Regions from separate parts of the Nicoliella sp. ESL1120 genome, predicted to be linked through region 1. Evidence: predicted binding sites of a transcription regulator. Region 1 holds the regulator's gene; the other holds the start of a gene.

What was found. The regulator NrdR, encoded in region 1, represses ribonucleotide reductase genes. The targets are predictions, from matches to a motif close to ACACNATATATNGTGT.
Region 2: a site for NrdR is predicted at 1,524-1,539, ahead of ACSYTE_RS06640 (redoxin NrdH). Genes of this name have one in related genera too.

Annotation. Positions count from the first base shown of each region.
Region 1 is NZ_CP196383.1:1,192,694-1,204,759, forward strand. Features, by position in the region: gene ACSYTE_RS05065 (nicotinate-nucleotide adenylyltransferase) at 1-283, opposite strand, end outside; gene yhbY (ribosome assembly RNA-binding protein YhbY) at 296-607, opposite strand; gene yqeH (ribosome biogenesis GTPase YqeH) at 618-1,736, opposite strand; gene ACSYTE_RS05080 (YqeG family HAD IIIA-type phosphatase) at 1,739-2,266, opposite strand; gene rplT (50S ribosomal protein L20) at 2,384-2,740, opposite strand; gene rpmI (50S ribosomal protein L35) at 2,777-2,968, opposite strand; gene infC (translation initiation factor IF-3) at 3,015-3,524, opposite strand; ribosomal protein L20 leader region at 3,560-3,689, opposite strand; gene thrS (threonine--tRNA ligase) at 3,735-5,678, opposite strand; gene dnaI (primosomal protein DnaI) at 6,035-6,949, opposite strand; gene ACSYTE_RS05110 (DnaD domain protein) at 6,970-8,376, opposite strand; gene nrdR (transcriptional regulator NrdR) at 8,376-8,861, opposite strand; gene coaE (dephospho-CoA kinase) at 8,880-9,470, opposite strand; gene mutM (bifunctional DNA-formamidopyrimidine glycosylase/DNA-(apurinic or apyrimidinic site) lyase) at 9,463-10,302, opposite strand; gene polA (DNA polymerase I) at 10,317-12,066, opposite strand, start outside.
Region 2 is NZ_CP196383.1:1,514,781-1,526,846, reverse strand. Features, by position in the region: gene nrdE (class 1b ribonucleoside-diphosphate reductase subunit alpha) at 1-1,056, opposite strand, end outside; gene ACSYTE_RS06640 (redoxin NrdH) at 1,145-1,381, opposite strand; gene ACSYTE_RS06635 (class I SAM-dependent methyltransferase) at 1,628-2,230, shown strand; gene tadA (tRNA adenosine(34) deaminase TadA) at 2,242-2,733, shown strand; RNA gene ffs (signal recognition particle sRNA small type) at 2,765-2,851, shown strand; gene dnaX (DNA polymerase III subunit gamma/tau) at 2,989-4,899, shown strand; gene ACSYTE_RS06615 (YbaB/EbfC family nucleoid-associated protein) at 4,919-5,230, shown strand; gene recR (recombination mediator RecR) at 5,249-5,848, shown strand; gene ACSYTE_RS06605 (YaaL family protein) at 5,862-6,110, shown strand; gene tmk (dTMP kinase) at 6,210-6,854, shown strand; gene darA (cyclic di-AMP receptor DarA) at 6,854-7,180, shown strand; gene holB (DNA polymerase III subunit delta') at 7,180-8,205, shown strand; gene ACSYTE_RS06585 (DNA replication initiation control protein YabA) at 8,231-8,575, shown strand; gene rsmI (16S rRNA (cytidine(1402)-2'-O)-methyltransferase) at 8,593-9,480, shown strand; gene ACSYTE_RS06575 (acyl-[acyl-carrier-protein] thioesterase) at 9,490-10,239, shown strand; gene tsaB (tRNA (adenosine(37)-N6)-threonylcarbamoyltransferase complex dimerization subunit type 1 TsaB) at 10,322-11,035, shown strand; gene rimI (ribosomal protein S18-alanine N-acetyltransferase) at 11,019-11,618, shown strand; gene tsaD (tRNA (adenosine(37)-N6)-threonylcarbamoyltransferase complex transferase subunit TsaD) at 11,652-12,066, shown strand, end outside.

The DNA.
Region 1 (12,066 bases):
CAATCCCTAATTTAGGGTTATCCTCTGTTGCTAATCGTAACATATTAACCCGATGGCTCGCATCAATTGCGCGCTTTGGATCAACATGTGGGGGGACGGCATCTGGCATTAATAAGACTCGATCCAAGCCCAGTTGGCTTCTCACTTGATCTGCAATAATTAAATGACCAGTATGCACTGGGTTAAAAGTTCCACCCAATAAACCAATGTTTTGCCCATTTTCACGATGACCAATTATTTGCGTTAGCGTTTTAACATTACTTTGATATACGACCTTATTCATCATCAATTACCTCTAGATTTGTTTAACATCCTCAGAAATATGCCGATTTTTAGCTTGATCCGCAATCTTAAATAATAAGACCGTGCGGCCAATTGTTTGGACTACTTGAATTTCACTATTATGTTCCACAAATTCACGAACATCTTCGGGTTCTACCGCAGAGTTTTGTAAGATGTTGACCTTCATTAATTCGCGATTGTTCAACGCATCATTAACTTGGTTCAACCAATTATCACTGAGCCCTTCCTTACCAATCGAAAACAATGGTCTCATTCGGTTCGCCTTCGCTCTTAAAAATCGTTTTTGTTTCCCTCTTAAGTTCATTTAAATTCTCCTATATCATTGAACGCCGCATTAAAACGGCAACCTGCTTGGGAGCCCATCCTGCAACCACTACGCCTGCAGGAACGGTTACCCAACCTAATCCTTCAATTACTAAATCACTTTTTTCAGTGGTTTTAAACTCATGCCGCACTAATTTCGGAAATTGCTTTAGATCATCCCCACTTGGCGGGGTCAATAGATCACCAAGGTGTTTTTCATAAAATGCATCAGCATTCATTAACTTCGTCCGATGGACAAAAAGATTATTCTCAACGTATGCAGTAAAACCATGCTTACGATCACCTACAACATAGTCAAAGCGTGCCACGCCACCAAAGAAAAGCGTCTGTTCTGGATTTAATTGGTATGAACGTGGCTTAATTTTTTTCTGTGGTGCCACGATTTTTAAATCCCGTCCGTTCAAATAATGGGCCATCTGTTGAGCGTGAATGATCCCTGGAGTATCAATAATCTGTTTCCCATCGGCTAGTGGGATTTCAATTTTATCTAACGTTGTCCCAGGAAAACGGGAAGTCGTAATCAATTCCTTAATCCCCGTGCTTTGTCTAATAATTTGGTTAATCAAGGTCGACTTACCAACGTTGGTCACCCCAACTACGTAAACGTCGCGACCCTTGCGTTTCTTATCGATCACTTCTAGTAGGTGGTCAACCGAATCGTTAGTTTTAGCGGACACCAATTCAACATCAATTGGCCGAATCCCATTTTTATTGGCCTGCTGGCGAATCCAGTCAGCCAATTTACTCCGCTTAAATGAACTAGGTAATAAATCAGACTTATTTCCCACCATCAAGATGGGGTTATCACCGACGAAACGATGTAATCCTGGAATTAAGCTTCCGTTAAAATCAAAGATATCCACTACATAAACGATCAAGGCATCGGTATCTTGAATTTGACTTAGCAACATTCTAAAATCATCATCAGTCAAACTTACTGGTGAAATCTCATTATAATGACGCAATCTAAAACACCGTTTACAGTAAACATCCTCATCATTATCAACTGCATTTTTAAGGGCTGATGCAGGAACAAATCCCAAACCATCTGGGTCCGTGGTCTGAATCTTAGCTCCACAGCCAACACATCTTAATTCTTCATCTTCCATTATTAATTAATATCCTCCTGCCATTTAAGATTCGGGTACTTTTGTTGTAACTTTCTTATTACCCGTTTTTCAATTTTACGATTCACTCCGGTAATCCAAGCATCACTATTCACGAGTGGCTTGACCAATACACTCCGCACGCCAGCATTATTTGCGGACCAAACATCGGTCATGATTTGATCTCCGACCATAATGACTTGATCACGATCAAGTTGATATTGTTTTAAAGCCCGCTTGATGCCATTCGGCAGCGGCTTCATCGCCCGTGAAATAAATGATAATTTTAAATTACTAACCGCACGCTTAACTCGTGAATGCTTGTTATTAGAAATGACCACAAGGCGAATATTGAACTCGGCTAAAGTCGAAAGCCAAGCTCGTAATTGAGGAGTGCCGTCTGGATTGTTCCAAGGGATAACCGTATTATCCAAATCTGTGAATACTGCTTTAATCCCCATTGATTGTAAACGCGCCGGCTTTAAATCATAAATTGCTGAAACCATCCAGGTTGGTTTTAATTTTTCGATCATAGCTTCTCCCCATAGTTAAATATTATGTAACCGTGTTTAGTGTAAACAACACGGCAATCCAATTTAGATAAAAAAACTTTCACCAAGTAAAATGTCTGGTGAAAGTTTTAATTTCTGTTATGCTAAAGCTTTTTTAGCAGCTTCTGCGAATGCCTTAAATGCATCTGCATCGTTAACAGCTAAATCAGCTAACATTTTACGGTTAACTTCGATATTTGCTAACTTCAAACCGTGCATAAGCTTGCTGTAGCTTAAGCCATTAATTCTGGAAGCAGCATTGATCCGTGCAATCCAAAGCTTTCTGAAGTTGATTTTGTTGTTACGACGGTCACGGAATGCATAAGTACGTGACTTCATAACTTGGTCTTTAGCAGTCTTGAACAAACGGCTCTTAGCACCGCGGTATCCCTTAGCTGCTTTTAGCATGCGCTTACGGCGTGCATGTGTAACGGTTCCACCTTTAACTCGTGGCATATTAAATTCCTCCTAAATAATGGTTCTCAAATTAAATTACTTTAATAACTTAAGGTACTTCTTAGTGTTTGATGCTGAGATTACGTGAGTTCCACGTAATTGACGACGTTGCTTCTTAGTCTTACCGTGGAAACGGTGACTAGTAAAAGCATGCGCACTCTTTAAACCACCCTTAGCAGTTTTCTTGAAACGCTTTGCTACGGCGCGGTTAGTTTTGATCTTAGGCATTATAAATATCCTCCTTCAAAAATAATAATAATTATAATTTTAATAATTATTTCTTTTCATTGTCGTTTGGGGCAAGCATTAAGAACATGCTCCGCCCTTCCATTTTAGCTCTTTGAGTAACAACCGCAACATCCTTAGTTGCATCGGCCATCTTATTTAAGACATCCCGACCAATTTCTTTATGGGTAATTGCACGCCCCTTGAAACGAATTGAAACTCGCACTTTAGCACCCTTGCTTAAGAATGTTTGAACACGCTTTAACTTCGTATTAAAGTCATTCGTGTCGATGGTTGGACTTAAACGAATTTCTTTGACGCTGATTGTCTTTTGACTTTGACGAGACTTGCGAGCCTTTTTTTGTTGTTCGAAACGGTACTTACCGTAATCGAGAATCTTTGCAACTGGTGGCTTTGCTTTAGGTGCAACTAAAACAAGATCTAAATTAGCATCCTCTGCTAACTTCAATGCTTCAGCCTTAGTCTTCACACCGAGTTGTTCGCCTTGAGCGTCAATTAAACGGACATCGCGAGACCGAATTCCTTCATTGACCATCATATCGTTTGCTATGGTAATCCACCTCCAAATAATTTAAAAAGCAGAAAAAGCGGGCGCACTAAGGCACCCGCTTTTTAATCCGAATCAAATTCAGATTTTTTACCGTACATTTGCCCAGCGACAATTATCACTCAGGCGAGAAGCGGGATGCTTCTGCTTTTTATCGTTACTAATAATATAACAGTTTCTAACTAATCCGTCAAGAATGAATTAATCTTCTCGAGAATAGTTATTGATATCATTTTTAATTTGTGATTCAAAATCAGCAAATGATTCTGTATTACTTTCTTCATGTCCGTAACGACGAACGGAAACGTTTTCGTTCTTCACTTCTTCGTCACCAACCACGATCGTGTATGGAATCTTATGGGTTTGGGCATCACGAATCAAGTAGCCCATCTTTTCAGCCCGTTCGTCAACTTCGGAACGAATTCCTTCCTTGCGAAGTTTTTCGTTAACCTTGCGAGCGTAGTCACCATGTTTTTCTTCACTAACTGGGATAATCTTAACTTGCTTTGGTGCTAGCCAAGTTGGGAATGCACCCTTGTATTGTTCGATCAAGTAAGCCACGAATCTTTCCATCGTTGATACTAATCCACGGTGGATCATAACTGGACGGTGTTCCTTACCATCTTCTCCAACGTAATGAAGATCGAAACGTTCTGGTAACATGAAGTCTAATTGGATCGTGGAAAGTGTTTCTTCATTACCCAATGCAGTGTAAGTTTGAACATCAAGTTTTGGACCATAGAATGCAGCTTCCCCTTCAGCTTCAACGTAGTCTAAGCCAAGTTCATCCATGGCACCCTTAAGCATTGATTGGGACTTGTTCCACATTTCATCATCATCAAAGTACTTTTCAGTATTCTTAGGATCGCGGTAACTTAATCTGAAGTGGTATTCCTTAATGTCGAAGTCGTTGTAAACGTCCATCATTAAGTGCAAGATCTTCTTGAATTCTTCTTGGATTTGGTCTGGTGCAACGAACGTGTGACCATCATTTAACGTCATTTCACGAACCCGTTGTAAACCACTTAACGCTCCTGATTTTTCAAATCTGTGCATCATCCCTAATTCAGCCACCCGCATTGGTAGATCACGGTATGAACGGATATGGTGGTTGTAAATTTGGATGTGGCTAGGACAGTTCATTGGCCGTAATTCTAGTTGTTCACCATCACCCATGTCCATTGGTGGGAACATGTCTTCACGATAGTGTGCCCAGTGTCCTGAAGTCTTGTAAACGTCTAGATTCATCAATACTGGCGTAACAACGTGTTGGTAGCCGTTGTTTACTTCCTTGTCGATAATGTAGCGTTCGATGACCCGACGGACCGTAGCACCATTTGGCATCCAATAAGCAAGCCCAGCACCCACTTTAGGGTCAACGAAGAAGAGGTCCAATTGGTTACCGATTACTCGGTGGTCACGTTCCTTTGCTTCTTGGCGTTGCTTTAAGTCTGCTTCTAAATCATCCTTCTTAAAGAATGCAGTTGCGTAGATTCTTTGTAACATTGGGTTAGATGACTTACCTTCCCAATAAGCACCAGCAACTGAAAGGAGCTTGAAGAACTTAAGTGGTTTAGCATCTGGTAATACGACCCCTTCGCCTAAGCTCAAGTAATCGCCGATTTGATAGAAGACCACCTTATCATCCTTAGCTAACTTACGAACTAAAACAGCTTGGTAAGGATCACCATCAACTTGCTTTAAAGCATCTTCAAGTGATAATTCCTTGCGTTCTAATTGTACATCATCCTTAACTAATTGGTTGATCTTATCAGCTAAACCATCTAATTCATCAGCACTGACTTGACGATCGTTCTTATCAGTATCAACAAAGAAGCCATCTTCATCAGAAGTACTTTCCCCGAAGCGAATGTCTGCGAATGAGTCTGCTAATACGGCCTTTAATAATTGTGCAGCAGTCCGCCGTAAAACAGTCAAGCCTTCTGCATCGTCCTTAGTAACAATTTCAATCTTACCACCCTTTTGAAGTGGTGTTTTCAAACCAAATGATTGTCCATCAACCTTACCAGCAACTGACTTTTTAGCCAAACTGATTGAAATTGACTTTGCGATATCTTCTGTCGTAACGCCAGCGTCAAATTCTTTTACGCTGCCGTCTGGAAATTCAAATGAAAGTTGAGCCATATTTATGATCCCCTTTAATATTATTATCTTTACTAGACTAAAAAACGTCCCATGCGTACTTCAATGAGCACACATGGGACGTCGTAATAAGCGCGGTTCCACCCAATTATCCATAGTAAATAAGCCTATGAACACTTAATTTAGTATCTAACGTTAACCAAACGACCTATTATTTCCAATAGGCAGTCAAATGAAGTGGTAACTTCCGACCAAATTAGAAGGACTTTCAGCAAATGCCCCTCTTCCCTAATAAATTTGGATTCGCAAATCATGTCTTCAAACACTTTTAGCTAGTAAAGATTTTTCAATTATCATTAAACTATTATTTAGCAATAATGTCAAGTAAAACACCTAGCTTACTGCAAACGCATATTTTTACCATCCATCTGGTACTCATTCGCTAGAAAACGAATTCTTTGCATAATTCTTCCAGAACGGACCTTATCTTCTTGATTCCGTTTATCGTAGGGTAAATGATCTTCTTCTAGGGCATTCATCGAATAATTTGAGCTAAATAGTGTCGGCAACTCATTTTGCATTCGATACTCTAAAATAACTCCCAATACTTCATCTCGAATCCATTCAGAAAGCACGTCGGCTCCAATATCATCAATCATTAAAATTGGGGCCTTCTTGACTGAATCAATTTTAGCACCAGTCGTATTAAATTGAATTGAATTTTTTAATTCAACCGTGAAACTAGGAAAGTTAATCAAAGTCGAAGATAAGCCTTTTTTAGCAAGCTCATTTGCGATTGCTCCGAGGGTATATGTCTTACCAACCCCAAACGTTCCCCAAAGATACAGCCCCTTAACAAATTGATCAGGATGATCAGATAAACGATGGATAAAATCCATTGCAACTTCTAGGAGGTGCACCCGTGCGTCACTGCTCATTAGATAACTGTCAAAACTAGCATCACGAGTTTGCTTTGGCATTGCAATCGACTTAACCCGATCCTTCATTGCCTTCGTCTTTTGTTTTTCAATCGTCGCTAGGGTCGGTGAGTAGGTAATATCGATCAACTTCCCATCAAATGTCAATTGTGGTTGATATCCAGGGATCATTTCCCCACCGCGTGATAGCTTATTCTTTTGTTGAACGTATTCATAAATGCGGGAGGCAGAATGGCGAACCGCATCGTTACTAATATGATGTTCATTAATAAACTTTTTAACATCAGGATCAGAGCAAGCTTGATTCATTAAATCACGGTAACTACTTTCATTGCCAGTATGATTTTTCAACACGTTCTGTAATTCTTCTTCCAACTTTTTAATATTTACACCCCCTAATTATCTTCACGGAATTTTCTAAGCATTTCCTTGCCCTTCTTTAGGCTTTCCTCACTGATTGGCTTTACATCGGGTTGATAGTCCTTTCTTAGCCAATATGGGACCGGCTTTTTGACCATTGGTTGCTTTCTGCGATAGCCACCATTTCCCTGAAAATTACGGCTACCATTATTACTGCTAGCCTCTTTTTTACGATTGTAATCCTTAATGGCAAGCATTGCATCCCGCGTCGTTTTAACATGATATTTTTGAACCCACTCGTTTGCGATTCGTTCAAAGCTATCTTGATAAAGCTGGGTTTTGTTCATATCCACTAAAATGTGGTAAACCAACATATTGATTACGCTCGTGTTCATTACGTTACGGTTCAACATTTCTTCAATCATTTTATTTTCAGAACTGGAGGGAAACCCACCAAGTTGATGTTTTAAATTCTGTAAAAATTGAAGAGGTGGAAATTGACTTACATTTTTTAATAGTAATTTTTCCTGATCACTAAAATCATCATTTTGAGTTTCAGCATCATTATTAGCATTTTGATTAGGTGGCACCGATTGTTTTACTGGCGCTTTTTGATACATCCGATTGACCAAAATCTTTAATTTTTCAGGATCAAAAACATTGTTCTTAATGTTAGTCGACTGAATGATCAACCTAGCCAATGCGAGCTCGTCAATGCCATACAAACGGTGTTCATTCAAGATTAAATTATAGTTCTTTTTCACCTGATCAATCCGCACATACGACTTTGCAACACTGTCTAAGACCAATTGAAAATCAAAATCATCACTAGCCGCTAATTGAGGCTGTGAATTAGGGGTTGGTTTCTGGGTATCATTCAAATCGTATTCTTGCTTTAAATTACCAATCGTATTCGGTTGATTGGTGAGTTGATCAGCATCGATCTGAAATGAATCCAAGAAATCTTGAGTAATTTCTGACGCATGTTCCATTGGAAAGGGCTTGATCAAAAGGCGGTCGGCAAGCTCGTGATACATCTTTTCACCAATGTTTTCCAATAGTGCCAAGCTTAATAAATCGTCATTAAAAAACTGGCGATTCGTTAGTGGGGGCACTAGTTGATATAACATTATCGGTTTAGCATCCGTTGGCTGCACGAACGTTTTCAAAAGTCCCGCCCCTTCTAATTTGATGCGACATTCCGTAAACTCCCTAAAATCAAATTGAAGAAACGAAAATAAGTCATAGTGAGAGCGTTGTCTATAATCAACCTTTTGTTCATTACTATATCTCCAAAACAAGCGAATCAATGCAGTCGCATTGCAGCCAATTATTGGTTGATACAACAAATCAATGGATTCACTCGCTAAATCAGATAATCGTTCATTTTTAACAACAATAAAGCCTGCCTGAGGATCATTTTGTGTTAATTGATTAGCCATTATTTATCATTATCCTTTGATTCTTTATCATGATCACGGTTCATGACTTCTTTCATTTCATTATAAAATACCGTCATATCCTTAAACTGCCGATAAACACTTGCAAAACGAATATACGCAATTTCATCAACATCTGATAAAGCCTTCATCACATACTCACCAATTAGTTGGCTGGAAACCTCTGTTTCGCCGATCGATCTAACCTTAGCTTCAACTTCATCAACGATTTTAGTCATTTTATCCATTGAAACGGGTCTTTTCTCGGCAGAGCGAATAATCCCGCGTAACATCTTATCACGACTAAATTCCTCGCGATTCCCATTATGCTTAATCACTAATAGTGGTGCCGACTCAATTCGTTCAAAAGTGGTATAGCGATATCCACATTTTTCACATTCACGGCGTCTTCTAATTACAGTCCCATCATTGGTAGGTCTGGAATCAACTACCTTTGAACTATTTTTATGACAATGGGGACATTTCATCTTAATCACCTCATCGTTTTATCGTAATTTATCCAGTAATTTTAACACTTGTTGGCTAGTTTGACTAATCGAACCTGAGTTATTAATGACCACATCTGCTAAATTTTGCTTAATTGATTGCGGCCACTGCTTACCAATTAAACGAACTGCTTGTGTGGTGCTAATGTGATTACGCATTTTAAGTCGCGAAACTTGAATTGTTGGATCACATGTAACCATCACTACCAAATCAACATAATTTGCATACCCTAATTCATATAACAAAGGTGCATCTAAGACCACCAAGTCAATTTGTTTTAGGCTATAATCATGAATTTGATCTAAAATCATCCCACGAATGTATATATCCATCGTCCGATTCAATAACAACAGTTTGGCAGGGTCTGCAAAAACGATTTCCCCCAAGCGTTTTCGATCGATGGAATATTCGCCCGCAATCTCATTGCCAAATTTTTCTACAAGCTCATTATAACAATCGGTCCCCCTTAACTGGAGGGTGTGGGCAATTGCATCCGCATCGATAATTGGAACGCCATGGGCTGACAATTCCCTACTAACGGTGGATTTACCAGTCCCAATGCTACCAGTTAAGCCTAATAACTTAGTCATTAGCACTTACGATTCGTTGACAATTGGGACAAAAGCTAGTCCCCCGTTGAGCAACTTTGATTTTTTCAATCGGGGTTCCACAACGTTCACAAGGTTGGCCCTTTTTGCCGTACACATGCAATTGACTTTGGAACTGGCCTGCTTCACCAAAGGCATTCGAATAAGAATGAACGGTCGTTCCATGACCCTTAATTGCCAGGGCAATTTCTTTAATAATATTCTTCCGTAATTCGCTGATCTGTTCATCTGAAATCAAATTAGTCTGTTGTTCTGGATGAATTTTACTCATCCAAAGGACCTCATCAGTATAAATATTACCTAATCCAGAAATATGGTCTTGGTTCAATAAAAATGGCTTGATTTTCCCACGACTTTTATTCATGATCCGTTTCATGTAATCAAACGTTAAATCTGATTCGGTTGGTTCGGGACCAATCGTTCCTAATCCTGAAAGGGTCTTTTCGTCACCATTTTTAATTAAATACATCCGACCAAATTTCCGACTGTCGTTATATCTTAATTCCCGACCATCGGCCAAATGCATAATAATATGGGTATGCTTACTAGGCTTAGTGCCGTCTTTTTCAACGTCGTACTTACCTTCCATTCGTAAATGTGAAACAACGGTATGCCCATTGTCCAACCTAAATAATAGGTACTTCCCCCGTCTGTCAATCTTAGTAATTGTACTATCAGCTAGGCAGTCGATAAATGTTTTCGGTTCTACGTTTAGCATCTTAGGGTAAATTACATCAACACTTTTGATGTGAGCACCCTTAACTAATTCGGTCAGTCCCTTACGGACGGTTTCAACTTCTGGTAATTCTGGCATTTTTTAACCTCTCTTTATTTACTTGCATCGTACCAAGTAGCGCCAAAGTGACTAGCTACCTTTAGCGGTACATGTAACTTAACTGCGTAATCCATTACCTTAGGAACCAGCTTTTCGAGAACGGGAATTTCTTCCGCTGGGGCCTCAAAAACTAATTCATCATGGATTTGTAATAACATCTTTGCTTGCATCCCACTAATTGCTTTTTCCATATTAATCATCGCAATCTTAATAATATCAGCGGCACTTCCCTGAATTGGTGAGTTCATCGCCGTTCTTTCAGCAAATGAACGAAGGTTGAAATTACGAGAATTAATATCTGGCAAATAGCGCCTACGGTTGGTCAGCGTTTCAACATACCCCTTTTCATGGGCCTGTTCAACTGAATCTTGCATATATTTGTGAACGTTTGGATATTCAGCAAAGTACTTCTCAATGAACTGTTTAGCATCAGCACGGCTAATCCCTGTATTACGAGCTAATCCGTAGTCACTGATTCCATAAACAATCCCAAAGTTAACGGCCTTAGCCTGTCTTCTTAAATTAGGGGTCACTTCATCGTTAGAAGTCAATCCAAAAATCCGCCGAGCAGTTGAAGCGTGAATATCATCATTGTGCAAAAATTCGTCTTGCATATTGGTATCACCACTGATCGATGCCAAGACCCTTAATTCAATTTGTGAGTAATCAGAAGTAAAGATCTGCCAATCGGGATGGCTAGGGACGAACGCGCGTCTAATCTGGCGGCCTTCATCAGTCCGAATCGGAATATTTTGTAAGTTCGGATCAACTGAAGACAGTCTTCCCGTTTGTGTTAAAGTCTGCAAATAACGCGTATGGACCTTATTATCTGCGGGTGAAACCACTTTTAGGAGCCCATCAACATAAGTCGATGATAGTTTCGCTAATTGACGATATTTTAAAATATCATCAACGATTGGCGCATCAGGAGCTAACTTTTCTAAAACGTCCACTGAGGTGGAATAACCCGTCTTAGTTCGCTTAATAACTGGTAATTTTAATTTCTCAAATAAAATGGTGCCGAGTTGTTTGGGTGAGCCAATATTAAATTCTACGCCAGCTTCATTATAGATGGCCTGTTCAAATTCGGCAATCCGCTCAGATAGCTTACTGCCCATTGCGCTCAATTGATCTTGGTCGACTGCGATTCCATTAATTTCCATCCGTGCCAAAACGAATGCAATTGGCAGTTCAATTTGCTCGTAGAGTTTCGTTTGATCGTGATCGGCTAGTTCTTGAAACATTTTCGTCTTTAATTCTGAAATCGCATTTGCCTTGGCTGCCAAGTGGCCAAATAAAACGTCATCATCTGCTGGAATGGTGCGTTTAGCACCCTTCCCATAGACGGTTTCATCACTTTGAACATTGTAGTAACCATGTTCACTAGCAACCCTACTTAAATCATTCCGATTATCATTAGTATTCAAAAGATAAGAAACCAATAGCATATCAAAATCAACATGATTAAGCTCAACGCCAAGCCGATGTAATCCTACATAGGCCCGCTTAGCATCAAAAACATCAATCTTAATGGCAGAATCAGCCAATAAATCCGCTAGCGGGGATTGCTTTAATAATTCCACATTCCTCGATACGTACCAACCAGCACTCGTACCAATTACAAACCCTACAAACGGTGCGGTGTGATAATTATCACCATCCATGGCTAGGTAAAAAGTCAATTCTGAGCCTAAGTCCGATAATTCATTAATATTATTTTCATCTAGGACCGTAAATTTAACA
Region 2 (12,066 bases), 320 kb from region 1:
TTGAAGCTTACTGATCTCAGTTTCTAGCTCCCGCGCCTTGATCTTAGTCTTTTTGATTTCCGGATTGTTGACCATGTTGTCATATTCTTTTGAAATATCAACGTATGAGAAGGGTTCGCCATAAATCCGTTCAACATCGTAAGGACTGAATAGGTACATATCAGCATCAGCTCTCACTAGTTCATAGAACTTATCAGGAACGGTTACCCCTAATGACAGGGTCTTGACCCGAATTTTTTCATCAGCGTTTTCTTTTTTAGCGGATAGGAAGGAAATAATGTCAGGATGGAAAAGACTGAGATAAACCACCCCGGCTCCTTGGCGTTGGCCTAATTGGTTGGAGTATGAGAAACTATCTTCTAGCAATTTCATTACTGGAACGACCCCACTTGCGGCTCCTTCAATGTGCTTGATTGGATCGCCAGCGGCTCTTAAGTTCGAAAGGTTGATTCCAACCCCGCCACCAATTCTGGATAATTGAAGGGCGGAATTAATGGTTCTACCAATTGTATTCATATCATCAGTTGTTTGAATTAAGAAACAAGATACCAGTTCACCACGACGCTTCCGCCCGGCATTTAAGAAACTAGGGGTAGCTGGTTGGTAACGTTGGTTAATGATTTCATTTGCTAAACTCATTGCCAATTCTTCGTTACCATCAGCAAAGTAAAGGGCGTTTACGGCTGCACGATCAATGAAGTTTTCTAGGTAGTATTCATTATCGTTAGTTTTTAAAGCATATTGGGCATAGAATTTATATGCGGCCATGAATGTTTTGAAATGGAAATTTTGTGCCTTTAAGTAATCATATAGCTTTTCAATGAAGCTAAAGTTGTACTTGCTTATGAATTCCTTTTCTAAATAGTCATTATCAACTAGGTATTGGTATTTTGCTTTTAATGATTCAAATTGCTTAGTATTTGGTTGGACGTTTTCCTTTAAAAAGGCTGCTAGTGCTTCTTTGTCCTTGTCCAGTTGAATTTGACCATCAACTGGGATGTTGATTTCATTGTTTAAGTCGTAATAAGTAACGTCCTTTAGATTCGATAGTCCCATTATTTCTCCACGCTCTCCTTCAAAATTTGCTAAAATAAAAGTGGCGAGGTCTTTACAGACATCGCCATTGTAGTAGAATTATTTAAGCTTAGGCTAACACTGATAACTTATTTAGTTGATCAGGTCTAAAACCGCTAAATGCCTTAATGCCGTCAGCTTTAACAACTGGCATTGCCATAAATCCTTCTGATTTTAATGTTTCAATGTATTCTGGTTGTTCATTGATGTTGATTTCATTGAAGTCGATTGAGTGTTCTTCTAGAAAACGTTTTGTCATTTTGCATTGCATACAGTTGTTTTTTGAGAATAGGGTAACTTGTGTCATAAGCGCGACCTCCAGTAAATTTTCATTTTAATTCGAATCAATTGAGGTGAACCTCAATTGATATCGACATGTTTTAATTTTACACTCTTAATAAATAATTTCAATGTAAAAATACCACAAGTAGTGTCTCTAAATTCGTGTAACACTAGATGTGGTATTATGATAATGTGTGAAACAATTTTAAAATTACTTTTTTAGTATTAAATTCGATAAATATTATTAACCTTATAGAAACGGATGGTAGAAATGACTGAATATTATTATACACCAAATCCTGATGTTAAACACGAAGAACAGACATGGAATTTTGAATTATTAGGGAATCGATTTACTTTCACTACCGATAACGGTGTTTTTTCGAAAAAGACTGTTGATTATGGATCACGGGTTTTAATTGACAACGTTGAAATTAATGCCCTGCCCGATGGAGACATCTTAGATTTAGGTTGTGGATATGGTCCAATTGGTTTGTCCTTGGCTAAAAAGTACCCACATCGTCAATTTACCTTAGTTGATGTTAACAATCGGGCGTTAGCATTGGCTGAAGTAAATGCTAAGCAAAACCAGGTCCAAAACGTGATCGTTAAAAATTCTGATGGTTATGAATCGGTTCCAGAACAATTTGCAGCTGTAATTACGAACCCACCAGTGCGAGCTGGTAAAAAAGTTGTTGATGATATGATTACTGGCGCATTGGAGCACTTAGTAATCGGAGGACGCCTTACCGTTGTGTTGCAAAAAAAGCAAGGAGCACCATCCGCTAAGCGATTAATGACCAACACGTTTGGCAATTGTAAGGTTTTAAAGCGTGATAAGGGCTATTACATTTTAGAAAGTCGCAAGCAATAGCGGGGGATCGAATGAACAATCAACAAATTGAATCTTTTATGCAAATGGCGCTAACTGAGGCTCGAGTGGCCTATTACATTCATGAAGTGCCAATTGGAGCAGTAGTCGTTCATAATGGCAGGGTAATCGGGACTGGCCATAATCTCCGTGAATTAGCCGAGGATGCCACTGGTCATGCTGAGATTTTTGCGATTCAAGAGGCCTGTAGTACTTTGAATAGTTGGCGCTTAGAAGATTGTGATCTATATGTAACCGTTGAACCCTGTTTAATGTGTGCGGGGGCGATTTTAAATGCGCGCATTAAAAATCTTTATTATGGTTCCCGTAATGCTAAGGGTGGGGTGGTTGATAGCCTATACCAAGTTTTGAACGATCAGCGATTTAATCATCAAGTCAACGTTAACGGTGGGATATTAGCTAATGATTCTAAAACGATAATGAAATCATTTTTTAAGGCAGCTCGGAAGCGTAAAAAAATGGCTCGTCGTTCTGGACAATCATAGTAAAATAAGTTAAGATAATATTTGCCGTTAGGCCTTGAAGCAAGGATGTGCTAACGAACCGTGTCAGATCCGGAAGGAAGCAGCACTAAGTTTCCTACGTTCTGTGCTTCTCGTACATAGAATAACGCCCTCTTAGTCTGTTTAGGCTAAGAGATTTTTTATTTTAACATGGTTTGATTAGAAATCGTGTTTAATTCCATTTATAATTGTTAATAGTTGTTTCGTTATCGTTATCATTATTAGGAGGAAAAGTAGATGAGTTATCAAGCGCTGTACCGAGTTTGGCGGCCCCAACGTTTTGCCGATTTAGTTGGCCAACACGTTATTACTGAAACGTTAAAGAATACCATTATTACGAATCAAATTAGTCATGCTTACCTATTCTCTGGGCCCCGTGGAACTGGTAAAACATCTGCTGCCAAGATTTTTGCAAAGGCTGTTAATTGTCCGAACGTAAAGGATGGTGAACCTTGTAATGAATGTAAAATTTGTAAATCCATTACGAATGGGACCTTAAATGATGTAATTGAAATCGATGCCGCTTCTAATAATGGGGTTGATGAAATTCGAGACATCCGTGATAAGGCCAAGTATGCGCCAACTGAAGCAACATACAAAGTTTATATTATCGATGAAGTGCACATGCTTTCTACGGGGGCCTTTAATGCCTTGTTAAAGACATTAGAAGAACCTCCTGCTAACGTTATTTTTATACTAGCGACGACGGAGCCCCATAAGCTGCCAGCTACGATTATTTCTCGGACCCAGCGTTTTGATTTTAAACGGATTCAACCTAAGGATATCTTAGAACGAATGGAATATATACTGAATCAAAAATCAGTAAAATATGACGATCGTGCTTTGAAGGTAATTGCGAAGGCAGCTGAGGGTGGAATGCGGGATGCCCTGAGCATTTTAGATCAAACGATGTCATATGGAGATGATGTTGTTACCTATGATAATGCGCTGCAAGTTACTGGCAGTGTTACTACGTCTTTACTATTTCAGTACGTAAGTGATGTTTTTAATCAAGATGTGAAAGCTGCGCTAGTTTCTGTTCGTAAAATTATGGATGAGGGCAAAGATGCTGGGCAATTTATTGAAGACTTGATTAGTTATTATCAAAACATCCTTCTTTATAAACAAGCTCCTGAAATGCTATTAGAACAGGAGTTAGGGATCGTTAATGACCAGTTCAAACAATTAGCTGAGCGGGTAGATTCGAATATTATTTATCAAATTATTGAAAATTTGAATGATATCCAACAACAAATGCGGTATACAATGCACCCAGATGTTTATTTAGAGGTGCTAACGGTTAAAATTGCAACGTTAAGTCAAAATAATGCGTCTAGTTCTGTCGAACACAATGAAAATGACCAACATCTAATTCAAAATTTGTCTGTTCAGATCAATGACTTAAAACAACAGATCAATCAACTTAAGCAACAACAAATGCAGCAATCGCAAAATAATCAGAATTCACAACCTGTAAATGCTGCCTCGACTAACAATCAACAGAATAATAAAATAGATGTGAATCAAAAAACAATTAAGGTGAACTTGAGTAAAATTTATCCTATTTTAGATTCAGCCACTAAGGAGGACTTAGTCCGCGTGCGCAGCGCTTGGACTGAGTTAGTCCAAAAGATGCCGATTATTTATAAATCTTTACTTAGTATTGCTACCCCAGTAGCTGCCAGCAGTAGTGGAGTTGTGGTATCATTTGGTTATGATTTCTTTTACCAACGGGCAGTTAATGACCGCGAATTAGATGATATAATTGGTAAAGGCTTTAATCAATTTATTGGGTATACTCCTAACTTGGCATATGTGTCAGAGAACCAGTGGCCTAAAGTTAGGCATGACTATTACACTCGTAGTGGGGTAATGCCTAATGAAAATTCTAACCCTAGTTCTGCAGCTCCCAAAAGTGCTGCAGTAAAGGATGATTTAAAGCCTGCTAATGATTCGTTAAATTCATCAAGTGCTGATGACGGTGTTGATGATTTAGCACATCAAGATTCGCAAGTTGCTGCCACCGTTCAGCAATCAAGTTCGAATTCAGAATCGCAAGTCGCAACTGAGTCGGATTCGAATGCTGACGTTGTTGAAAAAGCGATCAAAACATTTGGTAGTGATATTTTAGATATTAAAGATGATTAATTAAAGGATGGTAGATAATATGATGAATGGAATGAACATGAACAAAATGCTGAAGCAAGTTAAAAAAATGCAAAAGCAAATGGGTGCAGAACAAGAAGAATTGAACAAGCAAGAATTTATTGGCTCTGCTCCTGATGAAATGGTCAAAGTTACATTTACTGGTGATCGCAAGATGACCGACATGCAAATTAAACCAGAAGTAATCGATCCTGAAGATCCAGACATGCTGTCAGACATGGTATTAACTGCTGTAAACGATGCGCTTGGTAAAATTGATGACGCAACTCAAAGTACCCTTGGTAAATACACTAAGGGTATGCCAGGAATGTAAAATAAAGAAGGAATTTAAATGCAATATCCAGAGCCAATTGCAAAACTAATTGCTAGTTATATGCATCTGCCAGGAATTGGACAAAAGACTGCCGTTAGATTAGCCTATTTTACTGTTAACATGAACAAAGATGACATTGCTAATTTTGCGGAAGCACTTACTGAAACAAAGGATAAACTAACTTATTGTTCGATTTGTGGGAACTTAACCGATGAAGATCCATGTGAAATTTGTCAAGATCCAAATCGTGATCAAACCAAAATTTTAGTAGTTGAACAACCTAAGGATATCATGACGATGGAGCAGATGAAGGATTATAATGGCCTTTATCACGTCTTAGGTGGGGTTTTATCTCCCTTGGATGGCACTGGTCCAGATGAACTAAACGTTAGTTCATTGATCAAGAGACTACAATCGAATGAAGCCGTTAACGAAGTGATTATTGCTACCAATGCAACTCCCGAAGGAGAAGCAACTGCAATGTATCTTTCCAAGTTGATTAAACCAGCTGGAATTAAGGTAACTCGTTTAGCTTATGGACTTTCAGTGGGAAGCGATATTGAGTATGCTGATGAGATGACTTTGTTTAGAGCCGTTCAAGGTCGAACCGAAATTTAGGGGCGAATTATTTATGTTTGGTAGAAAGAGCAGTGCACAAAAGAATAAAATGCAATATGATCAAGAATTATTGGATTCAATTGACGAAGCAAAGTCTGAATGGTCACGGGCTCAAGAAACCCAAAACGCAATTTCAGAAGTGGATGACGAAATTATTGCTCAAACCCAACTTGCTCGTTGTAAATATTTGTATCTGTATCGAGAAGCTAGATTCCGAAATGTTCATAATAATCGGATTCAATCGTCGGTATTTGATTATTAAAGGGTCGGAATCACGTTTGTGGTTTTGACTCTTTTTGCTTTGCCAATGAACTTTTAATAAAGTACAATTATAGTTAGAAAACAAAAAGGATAGTTACTAATGAATAAAAATTTTATTACGTTCGAAGGCTCTGATGGGGCTGGCAAAACCACGGTTTTAAAACGGGTTTTTGAAACCGTGCAAAGCCAATTGGATGTACCAGTGATCTTAACTCGTGAACCAGGCGGGAATCGAATTTCAGAAATGATTAGGAATGTAATTTTAGACCGTGATAATCAAGCAATGGATTTCAAAACGGAAGCGTTATTGTATGCTGCCGCTAGACGGCAACATTTGGTAGAGACTGTCATTCCAGCTCTGGAGAAGGGTAAATTGGTTTTAAGCGATCGATACCTGGACAGTTCGCTTGCTTATCAAGGTGGCGGTCGTCAGCTGGGAATCAAACCAGTTTTTGACATGAATCAATTTGCTACCGATGGTTTAATGCCGGGCTTAACGATTTATTTTGATGTCCCGGTTGAAGTTGGTTTAAATAGGATTAGTGCTCACCGAAGTGCCAATGAAGTTGATCGATTGGATGTTGAGACCAAGGAATTTCATTATCGGGTTCATGCTACTTATGAGCAGCTAGTTCATGATTATCCTAATCGAATCATCCGAGTTGACGCAACTAGGTCAATCGATGAAGTTTATGATGCGGTATTAAAAATTTTGCACGATTATCTAAATAGGGGTGACAAATAATGAAATTATTAATTGCAGTTATTCAAGATAAAGATACTAGTGAGCTACAAGAGGCATTTATCAAAAATAATATTAGAGCAACCAAGTTATCTACAACTGGGGGCTTTCTTAAATCAGGGAATACCACTTACATGATTGGAATTGAAGATGAAAAGGTGCAAAAAACCTTAGATATCATCAAGAATATTTCAAGAACTAGAAAGAAATATATGACGCCACCAGTTAATCTAGATGGCGGAGCAAATGAAGGTTCATATCCCGTCAAAATCCAAGTTGGTGGGGCAACTGTAATGATCTTACCAATGGATCAATTTTATCAATTCTAATGGCGATGGAAAAATCAGTTGCTGAGTCCATTATTAAAGAGGCATCTATTAAGCAACCCCAATTAGTTGAACATTTTGCCCAGGTTGTTAGTGACCATGATTTGACCCATGCGTACCTATTTAGCGGGGCGCTAGGGACTGGAAAGTTAGCGGTTGCGTTACAGATTACGATGGCATTGTTTTGTCCCCATCAAAAAGATGGTAGACCTTGTGGTAAGTGCAACGAGTGTATCCGAATTGCCAGTCGGCAGCATCCAGATGTAATGATCATTGAACCAGACGGAGCAAGCATCAAAATTGATCAAGTGCGATTATTAAAGGCTGAATTTACCAAGAGTGCTGTTGAGGGTAATCAAAAGGCATTCATAATCAATGATGCTGATAAAATGACCACAGAGGCTGCTAATAGTCTTTTAAAGTTTATTGAGGAGCCAGTTGGGAATGTATTTTCATTTCTACTTACTAGCAATAAATCACTATTGTTACCAACCATTATTTCAAGAACCCAATTAGTTGAATTTCCTTCAATTTCGCCGACCCTCTTTAGTGAAGAACTCACTAAAGCTGGTATTGATAGTGTATATTTTAACTTAATTATGAAAATGACTAATAATATTGATACTGCCTCTGGGTGGTTTGAAAATAATTGGTTCGCAAAGTTGCAAAATGCAATTAGTCAATGGTTTCTTCAGCTCAACAAGCGCAATCCAGTTGCATTTACAATGGTGCAAACTGATATGATGGCCTTGATTAATAATCAGGATGCAAAGCGAATTACAATCGATATGATGATTGAAGTTTGGCGGGATGTATTAGATATTAAATTTAAAGCAGTTGATGATAATGAACTTAATTTTCCACAAATTAATAGCCAAATTCACCAAATTGCGTTGCAGATTCCTAAGCAAAAGTTGCTCAGTATAATTGAACTAATGCTTAAGAGTAATAGTGATTTAGCAATTAACATTAATTTTCAAAACGTTTTAGAATCAACTACTTTAAAGGTGCTAGATCAGTTGAATTAAACAATTAATAAGGGTGAAATTGATATTGAATAATAAAGAGCTATACAGTGGGTTAAAGAATATGGAGTCTCAAACTCAATCGATGTTGACCCGCTTTTCCGAACTCCGTGAAGCAATGAACGAAGTTTTGGAAAAAAATTCAGAATTAGAAATTGAAAATCAGCATTTGCGTGAATTATTGGAAACACATTCAAATGAAAATCATGATCAAAAAGTACCAACACAGAAAGCAACCAAGCATAATGAGTCCCGCAAGATATTAGAAAAGTTATTTAATGATGGATTTCACGTATGTAATCAATTTTATGGTAAACCGCGTGAAAATGGTGAAGGTTGTATGTTCTGTGATGAAATTATTAACCGAAAATAAGAAAGTTAGGGATTAAATTGCAAGTTCAACACAGTTTTGCTAAACATGATACTGGAACGTTATACCTAGTGCCAACCCCAATTGGCAATTTAGATGACATGACTTTTAGAGCAGTTAAGGTGCTTCGTGAAGTCGATTTAATTGCGGCTGAGGATACACGAAATACCCAGAAATTATTGAATCATTTTGAAATTGAGACTAAGGAAATTAGTTTTCATGAACATAACACAATGGAACGGATTCCAGAATTGATTCAAAAATTGCAATCAGGAATGAACATTGCCCAAGCTAGCGATGCGGGAATGCCATCGATAAGTGATCCAGGACACGAATTAGTGGTTGCTTGTATTGAGGCTAATATCCCAGTCGTTCCATTGCCAGGGGCGAATGCCGGATTAACTGGACTAATTGCATCTGGGTTATCACCACAACCCTTTTATTTCTATGGCTTTTTGAATCGGAAGCCAAGAGATCAAATCGCTGAACTTGAAGATCTGAACCGTCATCAAGAAACGTTCATTCTATATGAGGCGCCACATCGTTTAAGAAAAACCCTTAAGAACATGGCGAGCGTACTTGGTGAAGGAAGACGTGCTGTCTTATGTAGGGAAATTACAAAGCGGTATGAGGATTTTCATAGGGGGACCTTGCTTGAATTATTAGATTGGGCTGCCAACAATAAAATTATGGGAGAATTCGTAATTATTGTTGAGGGCAATTCAGAGGCACAAATCGATGATCATCAAGATGATGAACTGAACGGGCTTTCGATGGTTGAACAGGTCGATTATTTAATTGCGCAAGGTGATAAGCCAAACGTTGCGATTAAGCAAGTTGCTAAGTTACACCAAATTAAAAAGCAAGAAGTTTATAACCTATATCACCATATTGAAAAGGAGGATTGACCATTTATCGTGAGTCGCTTTAGTGAAAAACATCGAATCACTTATTATGAAACTGATAATCAGAATCGAGTTACGTTACCAATGCTCCTTAACATGGCAATTTTAGTTTCTGAGGATCAAAATGAAGAGCTTGGGTTAACCAATGAATTTATTGCATCGTTTGGGGTAACTTGGGTGGTCATTCAATATGATTTAGAAATTAATCATCTTCCTAAGACGGATGAAAATATTACCATCCAAACCCAATCGACATCTTATAATAAATTTTTTGCCTTTCGAGAGTTTTGGATTTTAGATGAGAAGGGCAGTCAGTGCGTTTACATCAAAAGCTTATGGGTTTCAATGAATATTGAACAACGGCGTTTAGCACCGATCCCACATCAAATTGTTGATCCGTATCATTCTAATGCTGTGAAGTTAACTCCTCGAATTAAAAAGCCACGCAAGATTGAATCATTATCTAATAGTCGCCAGTATCGAATCCGTTATAGCGATATTGATACGAACATTCACGTCAACAATACTCGTTATTTGGATTGGATGACTGATTTATTACCATATGATTTTTTAGTTCAAAACATTCCTGCTCACATTAACCTAAAATATGATAGCGAAGTGCGTTATGGCAACGTAATTGAAAGTAATTATGAACATCAAGAAATTGATGGAACCGTTGTTACGAAGCACGAAATTTATCACAATCAACAATTAGCAGCAATTGCTAATATTACTTGGCAACACGATGGCGAGGTAGATTAAACATCTGGTTCGCTTTTTTTAATGCTTTATAATGGTATATAATAAGCATGATAAAAATTAACAACAATAGGGAGATTATTTTATGAAGGTTTTAGCATTGGATACTTCCAATCGCCCCCTAAGTATCGCGATCTTAGAGGATCAACAAATTTTAGCAACAACGACAACAACGACGCATCAAAAACATGCTCAATACTTACTACCGATTATCGATAATCTAATGAAAGATTGTGGAATGCAGCCCAGCGATTTAGACCGCGTGGTAGTTGCTGATGGTCCTGGCTCTTATACCGGAATTAGGATTGCAACTGCGACTGCTAAGGTATTAGCATTTACCCTAGGGATTAAATTAGTGGGGGTTTCTAGTTTGCAAACATTGGCTTTGAATATCAATATTGAAGGTCAATTAGTGAATCCAGTGTTTGATGCCAGAAATGAGAACATGTTTACTGGATTGTATCGGATTCAAAACGGACGCCCAGTTGCAGTGATTCCTGATCAACACGTTTCATTATCCCGTTGGTTGAGTAAAATGGAGGCCTATCAAAATGAATCGATTATTGGATTAGGTGATGCTAATCATTTTAACGATCGCTTGCCTGCTAATTTTACGATGATTAATAATTTAGATAACCTTCCTCAAGCTGCAAACCTAGGACTATTTGGCGAGACTTTACCACCAGTTCAAGACATTGATACGTTTGTTCCTAATTATTTGAGATTGACGAAAGCAGAAGCCGATTGGCAAAAACTACACCCAAAAGAGGATTCAAGTTCATATGTTAAAAAAGTTTAAGCAATGGTACCATAGCCTATTTTTAAAAAGTGAAGCAGTATTTCGTGAACAACAAATTGCGGTTAAAAACCATACGATTGAAATTAAAAATGTTAAGTACTTTATTGGAAGGGCCATGGTTACAGATACCCCAGAGTTATTAAAGATTGAAAAATCTGTTTATGACGGCAAAACTCCATGGAATTACAATACGATGCTAAGGGAACTTAAGCGTGATCAAGATCGTTTATACTTAGTAATTAGATATCATGATCAATTGGTTGCATTCATTGGTTGTGCAATGTTTGATAATAATAAGGAATGCCATATTACGAATCTAGCGGTTCAAAAAGAATTTCAACATCGGGGGCTTGCATATTACTTGTTAACGGTAATTATTAAAAAAGCGCGTCGCATTGACTATTCAAAGATCACGCTAGAAGTGAGAAGTAGTAATTATCGTGCTCAGCATCTTTATGCTGATTTAGGATTTAAACGTTCAGGCATTAAAAATAACTACTATATTGATAATCAAGAAGATGCCATTGATATGACGCTAGATATTAGTGAAATTGATAATAGCCCAATTAATTATGGATTATAATTTGGAGGAATAATTTTGAAGCGTAATTTAATCATGTCATTTGAGTCTAGTTGCGATGAAACTAGTGTCGCAATTATTGCAGATGGCAATCAAATTCTTTCTAACATCGTAGCCACACAGATCAATAGCCATAAACGATTTGGTGGCGTAGTTCCAGAAGTTGCTAGTCGTCATCATATCGAAGAAATTACCATCTGTATTCGTGATGCGATGCAAGAGGCCAATGTTACCTATGATGATTTAGATGCCGTGGCCGTTACCTATGGGCCTGGATTAGTAGGTTCGCTTTTGATCGGGGTGACTGCTGCTAAGATGGTTGCGTGGGCTCACCACCTTCCGTTAATTCCAGTCAACCACCTCGCGGGGCATATTTATGCTGCTCGTTTTGTCGAGCCAATTGAATTTCCAACCCTTGCATTAGTCGTTTCTGGTGGCCACACTGAATTGG